DNA from 4 places in the Brevibacillus sp. DP1.3A genome. Region 1 is predicted to be linked to each of the others. Evidence: riboswitches for the same ligand, from Rfam matches in the RefSeq annotation. Region 1 holds a riboswitch; each other region holds the start of a gene.
The links. Region 1 has a riboswitch for cyclic di-GMP ahead of HP399_RS03610 (DUF5317 family protein). Riboswitches for the same ligand answer to the same signal wherever they lie in the genome.
Positions count from the first base shown of each region.

Region 2: it holds a riboswitch for cyclic di-GMP, as region 1 does, so the genes downstream of both, HP399_RS25535 (GNAT family N-acetyltransferase) here and HP399_RS03610 (DUF5317 family protein) in region 1, are expected to answer to the same signal.
Region 3: it holds a riboswitch for cyclic di-GMP, as region 1 does, so the genes downstream of both, ggt (gamma-glutamyltransferase) here and HP399_RS03610 (DUF5317 family protein) in region 1, are expected to answer to the same signal.
Region 4: it holds a riboswitch for cyclic di-GMP, as region 1 does, so the genes downstream of both, HP399_RS08995 (benzaldehyde dehydrogenase) here and HP399_RS03610 (DUF5317 family protein) in region 1, are expected to answer to the same signal.

Region 1 is NZ_CP085876.1:713,905-717,116, reverse strand. It holds gene HP399_RS03615 (HD-GYP domain-containing protein) at 1-1,330, opposite strand, end outside; gene HP399_RS03610 (DUF5317 family protein) at 1,314-1,865, opposite strand; cyclic di-GMP riboswitch class II at 2,122-2,203, opposite strand; gene argF (ornithine carbamoyltransferase) at 2,296-3,212, opposite strand, start outside; gene carB (carbamoyl-phosphate synthase (glutamine-hydrolyzing) large subunit) at 3,212-3,212, opposite strand, start outside.
Region 2 is NZ_CP085876.1:5,563,763-5,566,974, forward strand. It holds gene HP399_RS25525 (Crp/Fnr family transcriptional regulator) at 1-171, shown strand, start outside; gene HP399_RS25530 (peroxiredoxin-like family protein) at 256-918, shown strand; cyclic di-GMP riboswitch class I at 1,092-1,175, shown strand; gene HP399_RS25535 (GNAT family N-acetyltransferase) at 1,366-1,920, shown strand; gene HP399_RS25540 (methyl-accepting chemotaxis protein) at 1,913-3,212, shown strand, end outside.
Region 3 is NZ_CP085876.1:488,110-491,321, forward strand. It holds gene ggt (gamma-glutamyltransferase) at 108-1,826, opposite strand; cyclic di-GMP riboswitch class I at 2,008-2,096, opposite strand; gene HP399_RS02605 (SET domain-containing protein) at 2,346-2,963, shown strand; gene HP399_RS02610 (glutamine--tRNA ligase/YqeY domain fusion protein) at 3,043-3,212, shown strand, end outside.
Region 4 is NZ_CP085876.1:1,947,565-1,950,776, forward strand. It holds gene HP399_RS08985 (hypothetical protein) at 1-58, shown strand, start outside; gene HP399_RS08990 (methyl-accepting chemotaxis protein) at 83-1,027, shown strand; cyclic di-GMP riboswitch class I at 1,205-1,290, shown strand; gene HP399_RS08995 (benzaldehyde dehydrogenase) at 1,375-2,832, shown strand; gene HP399_RS09000 (methyl-accepting chemotaxis protein) at 2,863-3,212, shown strand, end outside.

The sequences.
Region 1 (3,212 bases):
TTGCCTCCTGTAACTGTTTTTGTGGGATGGACTCCATTCCGATAATGCTCTGCAACTCTTCGTATGGCAGTCGCTGAACGATTCTGATAAAATGCTCCGCCAATATCGGATCAAATTGGGTACCGGAGCCCCGTCTGATTTCTTGAAGCGCTTCCTCCACAGGCAAGCCTTTTCGATATGGCCTGTCCGCGACCATCGCATCGAAAGCGTCTGAAATGGCTAAAATTCTCGCCATCAGCGGAATCTCATCCCCAGCTAAACCATCCGGGTATCCCCTTCCGTCTATTCGCTCATGATGGGAGCGGATCGCAGGAAGCAATTCATTGAACATCCCTGCTTGCAAAATAATTTCGTAGCCAATGACCGTGTGCTGCTTGATCTTGTCGTACTCTTCCGGGGTCAACTTTCCTTTTTTATTGAGAATTTCGTCTTCGATGCCGATTTTTCCAATGTCGTGCAGGATTCCCCCGATATAAACATCCTCCACTTTTCTTTCGGATAAACCAATATCTCTCGCAATTTCTCTTCCCCAGTAAGCTACACGCTGAGAATGTCCACTTGTGTATCGATCTCGTGCGTCAATGGAAGCAGCCATCGTCGTTAAGAAGTTGTGATTGAATGATTTGACCTCTTCTACTTTTTGCTGAAGCCTTTGAAGGTTGTCATAGTAATGATGAAATACGTAGCTGATCGTAATAAACGCAATCATCATAGGAATTAGTGTTAGCGGGCCATATGACTCTACTAACCGTGAACCTACTCCGGCTAGAATTAAAAGCAGCAAGTAAGTCGAGGTGAAGCCTTTTGCCATCATCTTTACGGTTCGCGCCCAAGTCATTTGATGAAAATAGGAAATACCCAATCCACATAAAATCAGGTTCACAAACCAATACACACCAGCCAAAAACAAATCGCTAATAATGGGAGAAATGGTTCCGAAGCCCTCGATCCAATCCTTCAAAAACGCTACTGTCCATATTGTCATTAACAATTGCCCAATATTAATGATAGCTTTTAGCGGATTAAACCTTACCAGGAAAGCAATGATTAAAGATTCAATAACAGCAGCCCATACTCCGACCCATACTCCGTACAACAAAATACCCGAAAAGATTACAGCATTGTTCACTGTTAAAATCGTATTCGATATACGCACGGGAGCAAAACAGGAGAAAATGGTCAAGAGGGTATAGGTAGATAATACCCCCCAATGCTCACGAGCAGTCCATTCAGATGAAGATGTGTAAAAAATATAGATTGCTGCAATGACAAATCCAACCTGTACAACAATCCCCTTTATCCAAACCGCGTAATTAGTTTTTTGTCGCATAACTTTTACCTTCGCGAAGTTGTAGTAATGAAATAGGTTTATTCATCAATCGCTGAACAAGTAAAAAGGCTCCTAACATAATAAAAATATCGCCGATGCTAATAATCCGAGGAATGATAGATGGCATGTAGATGACATCGGTCAAAAATGGAAAATTTGAACTTTCCGTCAATACACTATGCTTGAAATTCGTTCCATTTATAACTGGTTCTAAATCATAAGGAAGCTTTGCTGCTTGGACTAAATCGATTGGCATTTTTCCATTGTTAGACCAAATTGCAATCGCATTCAGAAACCAGCCGATTAAAAATATCCGCATATCTTCAAATTCTCGATTAAAAACGAGGAAAGCCAAAATAAACACATACGCGATCGATATGAAAAGGCCACCGATCGTAGGGAAGATGACTGCACAAGCCTGCAGCAATATGGTAACGATAAGAAGTTTTAGTTGATTGAATTTAGGAAATTCCTTGATTCTTCCCCCTCGCAGCAATGCTACGAGAAAAGATAGGGCAATTACATCCAATAGCATGTTGTTTCCTCCAAGCTTGAAGAAAAAACACCACTCAGCCAAGCGGTGTTTGTTTCTCCAATACGCTTATTATCCAATATGGAAGTTTGCAGAAGTAGCTGCTACGATTGCAACCACCATCATAATTGCCGCGAACCATTTTTTCATTTTCTTTTCCCCCCTTCAGGCATAGTGGAGAAAGCTGGCTTCGCTACTGTCCGTGATGCAGAGGCCAAGCGACCAAGTACAGCCCCTGCTCCTCTTTCCTTTTCCATTATGGAAAAGGTTGGATTCGCTACTGGCTCCATACGGACCAAGCGACCAGATACAGTCCGTACTTCTTCGCTTCTTTCCTACCTTTATTTTACACATAAGTGACAAAATTCGGCAATCATAGATTCATAGTCTATTCGATTTAATTACAGCTAGTTCTATTTAACTAGAACTATGTTCACACCAGCGCCGCCAATATCGCCTTTTGTGCGTGCAATCTATTTTCAGCCTGATCAAAAATGACAGAGCGCGATCCGTCGATGACCCCGGTTGTCACTTCTTCCCCACGATGTGCTGGCAAGCAGTGCAAGAAGAGATAATCACGATCTGCCGCTGCTACCAATTTTTCGTTCACTTGATAGTCGGCAAATGCTTTCAATCGCACCTCATTTTCTTCTTCAAAACCCATACTAGTCCAAACGTCCGTGTATACAGCATCTGCCCCCATGACAGCCTCTGTTGGATCGGTGGTCACCATCATGTTTCCACCACTTTGTTTCGCGTATTCTGTAGCCTTTGCGACAATTGCTGCATCCATTTCGTAGCCTGCCGGAGTCGCCACCCGCACATCCAGACCTAGCAGAGCTGCGCCCAGCACCAGTGAATTCGCCACGTTGTTACCGTCTCCTACATAGGCGAGCTTGACTCCTTTCAGCTTGCCTTTATGCTCCCAGATCGTAAGCAGATCAGCCAACGCCTGACACGGATGGTACAGATCGGTCAAGCCATTGATAATGGGGATCGACGCGTGCTCGGCAAGCTCTTCTACATAAGAGTGGGAAAAGGTGCGAATCATGATGGCATCCACGTACCGAGAGAGAACTTTCGCTGTGTCGCTGATCGGCTCCCCGCGTCCGAGCTGTAGCTCTTTTCCGCTCATGAACATCCCCAAGCCGCCCAACTGATGCATCCCTACTTCAAAGGAGACGCGCGTGCGGGTCGAAGCCTTGTCAAAGATCATCCCCAACGTCTTGCCTTGCAAAGGCTGGAATGGCTGTCCCAGCTTTTGCAATTGCTTGACGTGAGCAGACAGATGGAGCAGCTCCATCAATTCCTCTCCGTTGAATTCATCGACGCGTAAGAAATCTTTTCCTT
Region 2 (3,212 bases), 1.8 Mb from region 1:
GCGTTTCTACAAATTGAGTTACCTCTTTCCCATCAAGAGCTCGCCCATTTTGTCGGGGCATCCAGGGAAGCTGTGACGGTAGCATTACGTGCTTTAGCAAGAGAAGAACTAATTCAAACAGGCTTTAAAACCATTTCCATTCATCGGGACAACATTTTAAAGAAGATGTAATCCAGTTTACATCTTTCCCTCTAAAAGAAAGATATCGTAAAGCTATGGCTTCTACTATTCTTTCGAAAAAGAGGGGAACGACATATGGATAAACCACATTTTCAGAGCCTGCGCGAAGAGCTAGATTATACAACCATTCAAATAGCAGACTTCCTCACTCGTGAAGTAACAGATTCATTTACAAGATCAATCGAGGAGCTGAGGATCTCTGGACAGGCAAAGGGCTTACCGATTGGTTCGATGGCGCCTGATTTCACATTGAACGATCACACTGGCAAGACCATTACCTTGTCGGAAGAAATCGTAAAAGGTCCCATCGTCCTCACGTTTTTCCGTGGATCATGGTGCCCCTACTGCAATTTGGAACTGCAAGCATACCAAAAACAGATCGATACGATAACCTCTCTGGGTGCCCAATTGTTTGCCATTAGCCCACAATCTCCTGCACACTCTCTTACTATGCAAGAGAAAAACGGACTGAGCTTTCCCGTGTTATGCGATACCAATAACCAGGTAGCAGAAAAATATAAACTCAGATTCAGACTGCCTGATTCTTTACAGGATACCTACCGATCATTGGATATTGATCTCAAGCATTTTAATAGTGACGATTCTTGGACGCTCCCCATTCCTGCTACTTATATCCTCGACAACCAGAGCGTAATCCGGTTAGCATGCTTAGATCCAGATTACAAAAAGCGAATGGAGCCAACCGAAGTTTTAGACATTCTGCGTAACCTAACCTAACGCCTATATAACGAAGAACCAGTTGATACCACAACTGGTTTTTTGTACGTCTAAGCTTTATAAACAATTAGTTTCTTTTCCCTACCAAAACTTGACAAAGATATATCTTTTGGCTTATATTTTGCATGATTATATCTAGCAAAATTCGACACATTTTTACAAGTTTTGCTAAAAAATGCAAAAGGCAAAGTCATCGAAAGGTGGCGACGCAAAACCACGGGTCTACAGTCTTTGACCATGATAGCCGGGTTGCCATCATCTTGAGACCATTTTTTTGATGTTGGTAGCTTCGGTTGTTCCATTTCGATGGAACGGCCTTTTTTTGTGTTTCGTTTTTTGAAAGGAGGATGAAAGCACTTTCATTTTCGTAACGGATGGAAAAACATAACTTTTGAGACGTCAAACATACACAACACGGTAATCAGAAAATGATGGAGTGGACAAGTTATGTACAAACAAGTAGAAACCGTACAAGAGTTAGCAAAATTTCATGAAATCAAAGAAACAGTATGGACAAGCATGGGCTTCGAGATGGAGTACGCGAAAGAAGGCTCCGCACAATTCCTCTTAATTGCCGAAGACGGTGAAGCAGGTGGAACATTTGAAATGACGCCCTTTTCCAAATCAAATGCTTATATGAAAGCACTTTTTCAGGATGTTGTTACAGAAGATATGAAAGTAATGGAGGTAGACAGTCTTGCTGTTTTGCCGAAATACCGTGGACAACTAGGGCAAAAAGGAATTTGCTTGATGATAGATTACGCTGAAAAGCATGATTATACCCACGCAATTGGGGTAGCAGATCCGACTTTTTTTTCGTTCATTAACAAGAAGTATCAAGTAAAAGCGACTCAAACCAAAGATATCGTCTTTTACAAAGGGGCCGATGCCATTCCGACCCTGTTTCATCTAAAAGATGTCTATGACAATAAGCACGATCCGAAATATTCCTGGTACAATTCGTCGTCATCCAACCAAGTAAAAGTCGAGGTAGGTGGGTAACATGGATAACATTGATAACATTGATCTATTGAGAAGAAGAAACAATTGGGTCGTAATCGTATTCGCAAGTATTATTACGGTTGTTCAGGTCTTAAACCTTTTTCTAGGCGTATCGTACACATTCGTTTTCACGATACTGGGTATTTTGTATGGCGTGCTGGCACCTTTTACTTACATCTCCAATCGCCCGAGCTTCCGTGAAAAAGCAGCGCCCTTCATGAAGTTTTTCAACTTCGCCGTAATCGGGATCTTCATGTTCATCGTAGTTGGACTAGACCCGCATATGATCAATATCATGACCATTATGTTCTTTGTAGCAGTCATGGGGATTTATCAAGACCGACTCATCAATATTTTGACGATTGTATCGACATTGGGTATTGTCTCTTACTACTTCCTGACACAGAGAGAAACGATTTTCCATTCGACTAACAATCTTGATCTGATGTACTTCCTGCTTACCTTCTGCTTCGTCTCTGTCACGAGCATGATGCATGCTGTATTCAATAACAAGCTGCAAGAGGAAAGTGAGCAACAAAAGCAAGAAGCGATTGCCTCGAAGGAATCGTTGCAACGTGTTCTGGATCAAATCAATGAATCACTCACCTCTATGCAAGACTATCAAGAGAATTTGAACCAGGTGACGGACGGCGTGAATGTTCGCGCAGTCGAAACCGTCGCTTCCCTGCAAGACATTATGGAGTCCTTTACGGTCCAGACCAGCAACACGGACGAGCTGCGTCGGGAAATGAGCTCGACGAATCTGCAAGTTGAGGATATGACTCGCTCTGTTACAGAGATGCATGAGTACGTAGAATCGACCAAAGAAGCCACTAGCGAGAGCGGCAAACGCATTGGCAACATCGGCAATGACTTTGAACGATTCATCACGGACATCCAAGGTACGAACCAACTGATTCAAGAGCTCAATAAAGAAACCGAATCGATTGGGAAAATCATTCAAACCATTTCCGAGATTTCTGCACAAACCAATCTGTTGGCACTCAATGCCACGATTGAAGCGTCTCGCGCAGGCGAACACGGCCGAGGATTTGCTGTCGTAGCAGATGAAGTACGCAAGCTGGCTGAATCCTCCAAGCTATCCTCTGAGTCGATCTCGAGCCTGCTGATGACCATTCGCAAAAAAATGAAGCTGGTATCGGATATGATTTCCGAGTCACAGACTTCTTTTGAGAAAAATAGCGAGGGCATCCTCGAAGTGCAAGAAATGTTCACCAATGTAGACAACTACATGCAAAACTTTGCGGATAAAACGAAAAACCTGCAAGAGT
Region 3 (3,212 bases), 230 kb from region 1:
GATTTTTCCGCTCCTAATCCGTGATTGAGGTATTTCTTTCTTTGTGAAAAGCCGTTGCCACAAGGAAATATAGACTGCTGAGATTGTCTCAGCAGTCTGACAAAATATTAATATCCCATTGCTGCGCCTTCACCGCGAGGGTCAGCACCGCCAAATTTTACATTAGTTTGCGGGTCAATCAGAATTGCGCCGGACTGTCCCATCGTATCGGTATAGGCTGCTTCCAGCTTTTCGACTGGATGCCCACGCTTAATTAACTCGTCCAGGACTTCTTGAGGGATGCGGCTTTCCACCTTGAGATTGTTGGAATCAGATCCCCAGTTGCGTCCATGCAGCCATCTTGGCGCTTCGATTGCGTCTTGCACGCTGAAACCAAAGTCGATGATACGCGTGACGAGAGCGGCTTGCGTTTGCGGCTGTCCTTCTCCCCCTTGTGTTCCGTAGAGAAGATAAGGCTTGTCCCCTTTAAAGAGCATAGCTGGGTTAATGGTGTGGAAGGTGCGTTTTCCTGGTTCCAAGTGATTGATGTGTTTGGAATCCAAAGAGAAATAGCTTCCGCGGTTTTGCAAAAGGATGCCCGTATCTTTCGCTACGATGCCGGAACCCCAGTCAAAATAGTGACTTTGAATGATGGACACGGCATTTCCATCTTTGTCAACGATCCCGAACCAGGTTGTATCGCCTTTTGGATCAAGCGGTTCTACGGATTTGGCGGCTTGCTTCATATCAATGCGCGCAGCTAAATCTTTCCCGTGCTGCTTGGACAATAGCTCATCCACAGGGATATCCACAAAGGCAGGGTCAGTCAGCCATTTGTCGCGGTCAGCAAAAGATTGTTTGGTAGCTTCCACAATCGTGTGATAGTAATCGGGTGTTCCTTCACCCATGCTCTTGAGGTCAAAATTGTTCAAAACATTAAGAATAGAGAGCGAAGCCATGCCTTGGGAGTTAGGCGGAACGTTGTACGCTGTATAACCGCGGTAGTCTACCGAAATCGGATCTGCCCAAGTGGAGGTGTGCTTCTCAAAATCTTTCAACGTGAGCAATCCGCCGTTGGCTTGCATGTCTGCTACGATTTTTTTAGCAACTTCTCCTTTATAAAAACCGTCAGCGCCTTTTTTCGCAATGATTCGCAAAGTATTGGCAAGATCCTTTTGTTTTAGGATTTCGCCTGCTGCATAGGGATCGCCGTTGGGCTTCAGGAATGTTTTACGGAATCCATCAAAACGTTGAAGATTCTTCAAGGCATTGTCAGTTGGATCTGTCGCGTATTTCGTCCAATATACTTGGTTGGGGGAGACTGGATATCCGTTCTCGGCGTATCCAATAGCAGGCTCCAGCAGTCTGTTCCATTGAAGCTTACTCTTGCCCATGCTTTTATGGGCATAGTTGTACGCCTCCCACCAGCCGGAGACGACACCAGGGACAGTGTTTGCCGATTCATAACCGCGGGACGGGATTTTTTCGTAGCCTTTGTTTTTGTAATAGTCGATGGTTGCTTTTTCGCCTGCACGACCACTGCCGTTCAGCGCCTTCAGCTCTTTTGTTTTGGCATTGTAGATGAGCCAGAAGTTATCTCCACCAATGGTTGTGTAATGAGGATAGACGACAGCTAATGTGGAAGCGGCTGTAATAGCAGCATCTACTGCATTTCCACCGTCTTCCAATGTCTTCAGGGCCGCAGCCGTAGCCAGATAGTGAGGAGTCGTCACCATTGCGTTCGGTGACATCGATGTTGGACGGTTAGCAGCTTGTGCTCCAGAGAACGTTGATAGCCCGATGACAGCAGTCAGCGCGACGGTCGAGAGTTTCTTCCAGAATGACATTCCTATGAAACCTCCTTCATGATGAATAGAATAATAATTCATTAAACCGGCTATCCGCTGTTGCCTCACCTCCTTTAAAAACTAAAAATACACAAACATACAAAAATAGACAAAAATAGACATTATGAGCGCAAAAAAAGACCAATGATATAGGATCATTGGTCTCGTCCTACATCAATACTTCGGTAGCTGGCAAGCGTGTCCGCTGTTGCGGAGGTAGCCCCTGTAGCTTTGCGTCGCCGGATTTCCCCGGGTATGCCGTTTCGATATCAATGGATGAAGTAGAAAATTGACACATATACTGATTCGATCGTTGTGGGAAAATGTTCCTAAAACTCCGTTTGCCAATAATATAGACTATTTACCATTTGTGGTAAATAAGAAAAAATATTTTAATCCAGAAAAATAGTGAGAAATGTTATGGGGAAGGTTGTTTTTCGCAGACATTCACACACCTCCTGGGGCAAAACTGCTTATGATGATAAAAAGGCACATTCGCCAAGGAGTGAAACAAAGACCATGATGCATCCCGATACAGAATTGCGCTATATCAACGATGAGATCGGGTACGGTGTGTTTGCGACAAAGTTTATCCCAAAAGGAACGATTGTATGGGCACAGGATAATTTGGACCAGGTATTGGACCCTGTATTTGTGGAAAGACTTGACTCATTACGAAAACAGGACGTGCAAAAATACTCCTTTAAGAACCAGTTCGGAAAGTACATTCTTTGTTGGGATAAGGCAAGGTACGTGAACCACAGCTTTCATGCGAATTGTGTGCCGACCATGTATGATCTGGAATTGGCTGCACGGGATGTTTTGCCGGGTGAAGAGTTGACTGATGATTATGGGACGTTGAATCTGGATGAACCTTTTGATTGTTTGCCCGAGTCCGACACGGACCGCTCCCGCGTAATGCCCGATGACTTGCTTCGGTATTACCCGCAGTGGGATCGGATTGCTGCGGAAGCATTCCAACGTTTCAATCATGTTGAACAGCCTTTGCTGCATCTGATTTCCCCGAAGCATCTCGAAACGATTCGTGGGATCACGGAGCAGCGCTTAGCCATTGATTCTGTCATTCATCTGTATTGCAGGTCACAATGGCAAACGAGGCAGCAATGGAAGACGTGAGCGGGTCGGTCAACGACCCGATTTTGTTGAACTCTGAGTAGAGAATCAGTATTATGGAATGTAAAGGTGAAGTGAAAGGTTGATTTCATTGGAAAACAAGGTAGCGGCATCCAATTTTATCCGCAATATCATGATTGATGACTTGCAAGAGGGCAAAGTAAAGGAAATCATTACCCGCTTTCCCCCAGAACCGAACGGGTATCTTCATATTGGACATGCAAAAGCAATCTGCCTCAACTTTGAGTTGGC
Region 4 (3,212 bases), 1.2 Mb from region 1:
GAACCAACATCCGGGAATAATCGAGTCCCGCGTATATAGCCGCCGAGGTGACAATTGATGGGTACAAAGGAGAGAGAAGCGGATGTTTTGGAAAAAAGACAAAGGCCTAGCAGAAAAAGAGACAGCAGCGACGACAGTGGCAACTCCCACAACCACAATGGCAGGACAGCAAGACGCTTGGAAACATGAGCTTCGCGGTATTTACGAACAGATGGGTGCGATTCTCACGTCGAACCAAGCGATGAACGCCGAATCCGAGCAAACGGTGCGATTGGTGACGAGGATGAAGCGTGTCGTAGATAATATCCAGGTCATTAACGAGCGGGATGATGAATCTGCGAGTCAACTGTCGGATCGAGGAGAGCGCTTGACGGACATCTGTAAACAATCGGTAGCGCGTGCAGATGAAGGTAAGAAGGCGATGACGGACGTTGTGGAAGTCATGAGCCTGCTCGACAAAGAATCGGTCCATACGTCCAAGTCCATGAGCCGCTTGGAAGAGCGCTCTTCGGAAATTACGAGCATCGTCAAGGTGATCAGCGACATTGCCAATCAGACCAACCTTCTCGCTTTGAATGCAGCGATAGAAGCGGCACGTGCGGGTGAACAAGGCCGAGGCTTTGCTGTAGTAGCGGATGAAGTACGGAAGCTGGCCGAGATGACAGCGAACTCGACCAAGACAATTGCAGAATTGATCGGCAAGATTCAGGAAGAAACAAAAGAAGCGTTGTCCAACAGTGAAAAAAGCAGCAGTGCGATCAAAAATGGACTTTCTATCAGCAAGGATGCTGCGGAGAAGACGGATCAGATCGTGAACGCTTTCCAGGCACTGAACGTCGAAGTGTCAGGTGTGATGGAAATCATCGCGCACCAAAAGCGATTTGCTGACGATGTGTCCCAACAGGTAAGTGATGCGAAGGGCTTGCTGGAAGAGCTGAATGAAGGCTTGACCAAGCATGTGAGGGACGCAAACGCGGTAGAGCAAATGCTCGCGACGAGCGTAAAGGATGTCAAAAAGATATTGTGATCATAAGGAAGAAGAATCAGGAGTCCGTATCCCAAGAGATGCGGACTTTTTGGTATTTGTTCAATTTGGTTCACTAAAATTTTACATTTTTCTGTTTGACTATTAGGAATTGAGTACTATAATCAAAGTAAGATTCTCCATAACTTTCCTTTTTTCGACAAAATCATACCAGCATTCGCTATGAATGGGCAAACCCATTGAAAATTGGGGACGCAAAGCCACGGGCCTAATGTACACGTTACGATGGCAGCCGGGTTGCCGACTAGCAGTGTATTTTGCTGTTTTAGTTTTACGGCTCCTTTCATGCGAAGGGGCCTATTTACTTTACAAAAGGGAGAGGTTAAAGCATGTCAATCCTTCAAACACTGGACAAGCAGTACATCAATGGGGAGTGGCGCGACGGACTTGGCGCAAAGACATTGCAAGATATCAACCCTTATAACGGGGAAGTCATTGCAGAATTCAAAATGGCAAATTTGGAGGATATCGATGCGGCTTACAAAGCGGCAGCCGACGCGAAAAAAGAGTGGGATGAAGTGAATGCCTATACCAAATCCCGAATGTTGGAGCGTGCTGTTCACTATATCGAAGAGAATGAAGAAGAAATCATTCAGATTATCATTCGTGAATTAGGTGGAACCCGATTGAAGGCATTTTTTGAAATCGGGCTTGTGAAGGATATTATTCGCGAGGCGGCTACGTTCCCGGTACGCATGGAAGGAAAAATTCTTCCTTCTCCCGTAGACGGAAAAGAAAATCGCTTGTATCGGATTCCCGCAGGAGTTGTCGGCGTCATCAGTCCGTTCAACTTCCCGTTCTATCTGTCGATGAAGTCCGTAGCGCCAGCTCTTGGCGCGGGCAACGGCGTCGTCCTCAAACCACATGAGCACACGCCAATCACGGGTGGGACTCTCATAGCGAAAATTTTTGAAGATGTAGGTCTGCCAAAAGGCTTGATCAACGTCGTTGTGACGGATATTGCTGAAATTGGCGATGGTTTTGTCTCCCATCCGATTCCGCGCATCCTTTCGTTTACAGGCTCTAGCCAAGTAGGAAGCCATATCGCGCAAGTGGCAGCGAAGCATTTCAAAAAGGCGATTTTGGAGCTGGGCGGCAATAGTGCACTGATTGTTTTGGAGGATGCGGATCTCCAGTATGCCGTCAATGCAGCGGTATTCAGCCGCTTTACTCACCAAGGTCAGATTTGCATGTCGGCTAACCGGGTTCTGGTTCACCAAGCTGTATACGATAAATTCCTCGATCTGTATGTGGAAAAAGTATCTGGACTCAAGGTAGGCGACCCAAATGATCCTGACACGGTAATCGGTCCACTCATCAATCAACGGCAAGTCACCAACCTGATGGCAACGATCGATGAGGCGATACGCGAAGGAGCCGTTCCTGCACTGAAAGGGGAAGTAAAGGGCAACGTGGTCGAGCCGATCGTTTTGACAGGAGTGACCACAGACATGTCGATTGCATCCAAAGAGCTGTTTGGTCCGGCTGTTTGCATCATGTCGTTTGCATCCGAGGAAGAAGCGATTCGCATGGCGAACGAGACCCCATTTGGATTGTCCGGGGCGATTCATACACGCGATCTGGAGAGAGGTGCCCAGATGGCCAAACGAATGGAGACCGGCATGATTCACATCAACGATGGAACGATCAATGACGAACCAATCGTGGCGTTTGGTGGTGAAAAGCACTCCGGGTTGGGACGTTTGAATGGCCAATGGAGTTTAGAAGAGTTCACTACGCTGAAATGGATTTCGGTTCAACACAAAAAGCGCCAATTTCCGTACTAATGCCAGCAAAATATAGAGGTGAAGAGGGTCATGAACGGTTACGTGGAATGGAACGAAACAGAAGCTTCCGAAAAGGGGAAAAACGCAGAACTGCTCGAGGCGTTCATCAAGGTTGCCCCTTATTTAAATGTTTTACTCACCGATGACATTACCATTGGGGTCTACGACACGGAAAAGTTATTGCGTAATGTGCCTGCCCAAACATTTGCGCTGCAAGTCAAGCCAGGTGATCCACTCCAAGAAGGAGATGTGATCACCAACGCGATTCGTAAAAACACCAAGCAGGCGATGATGGTCCCCAAAGAATTATTTGGTTTTCCTCTCGTCGCACGGGCGATCCCCCTGCATGATCATACGGGAAAAGTAATCGGCGGTGTCGG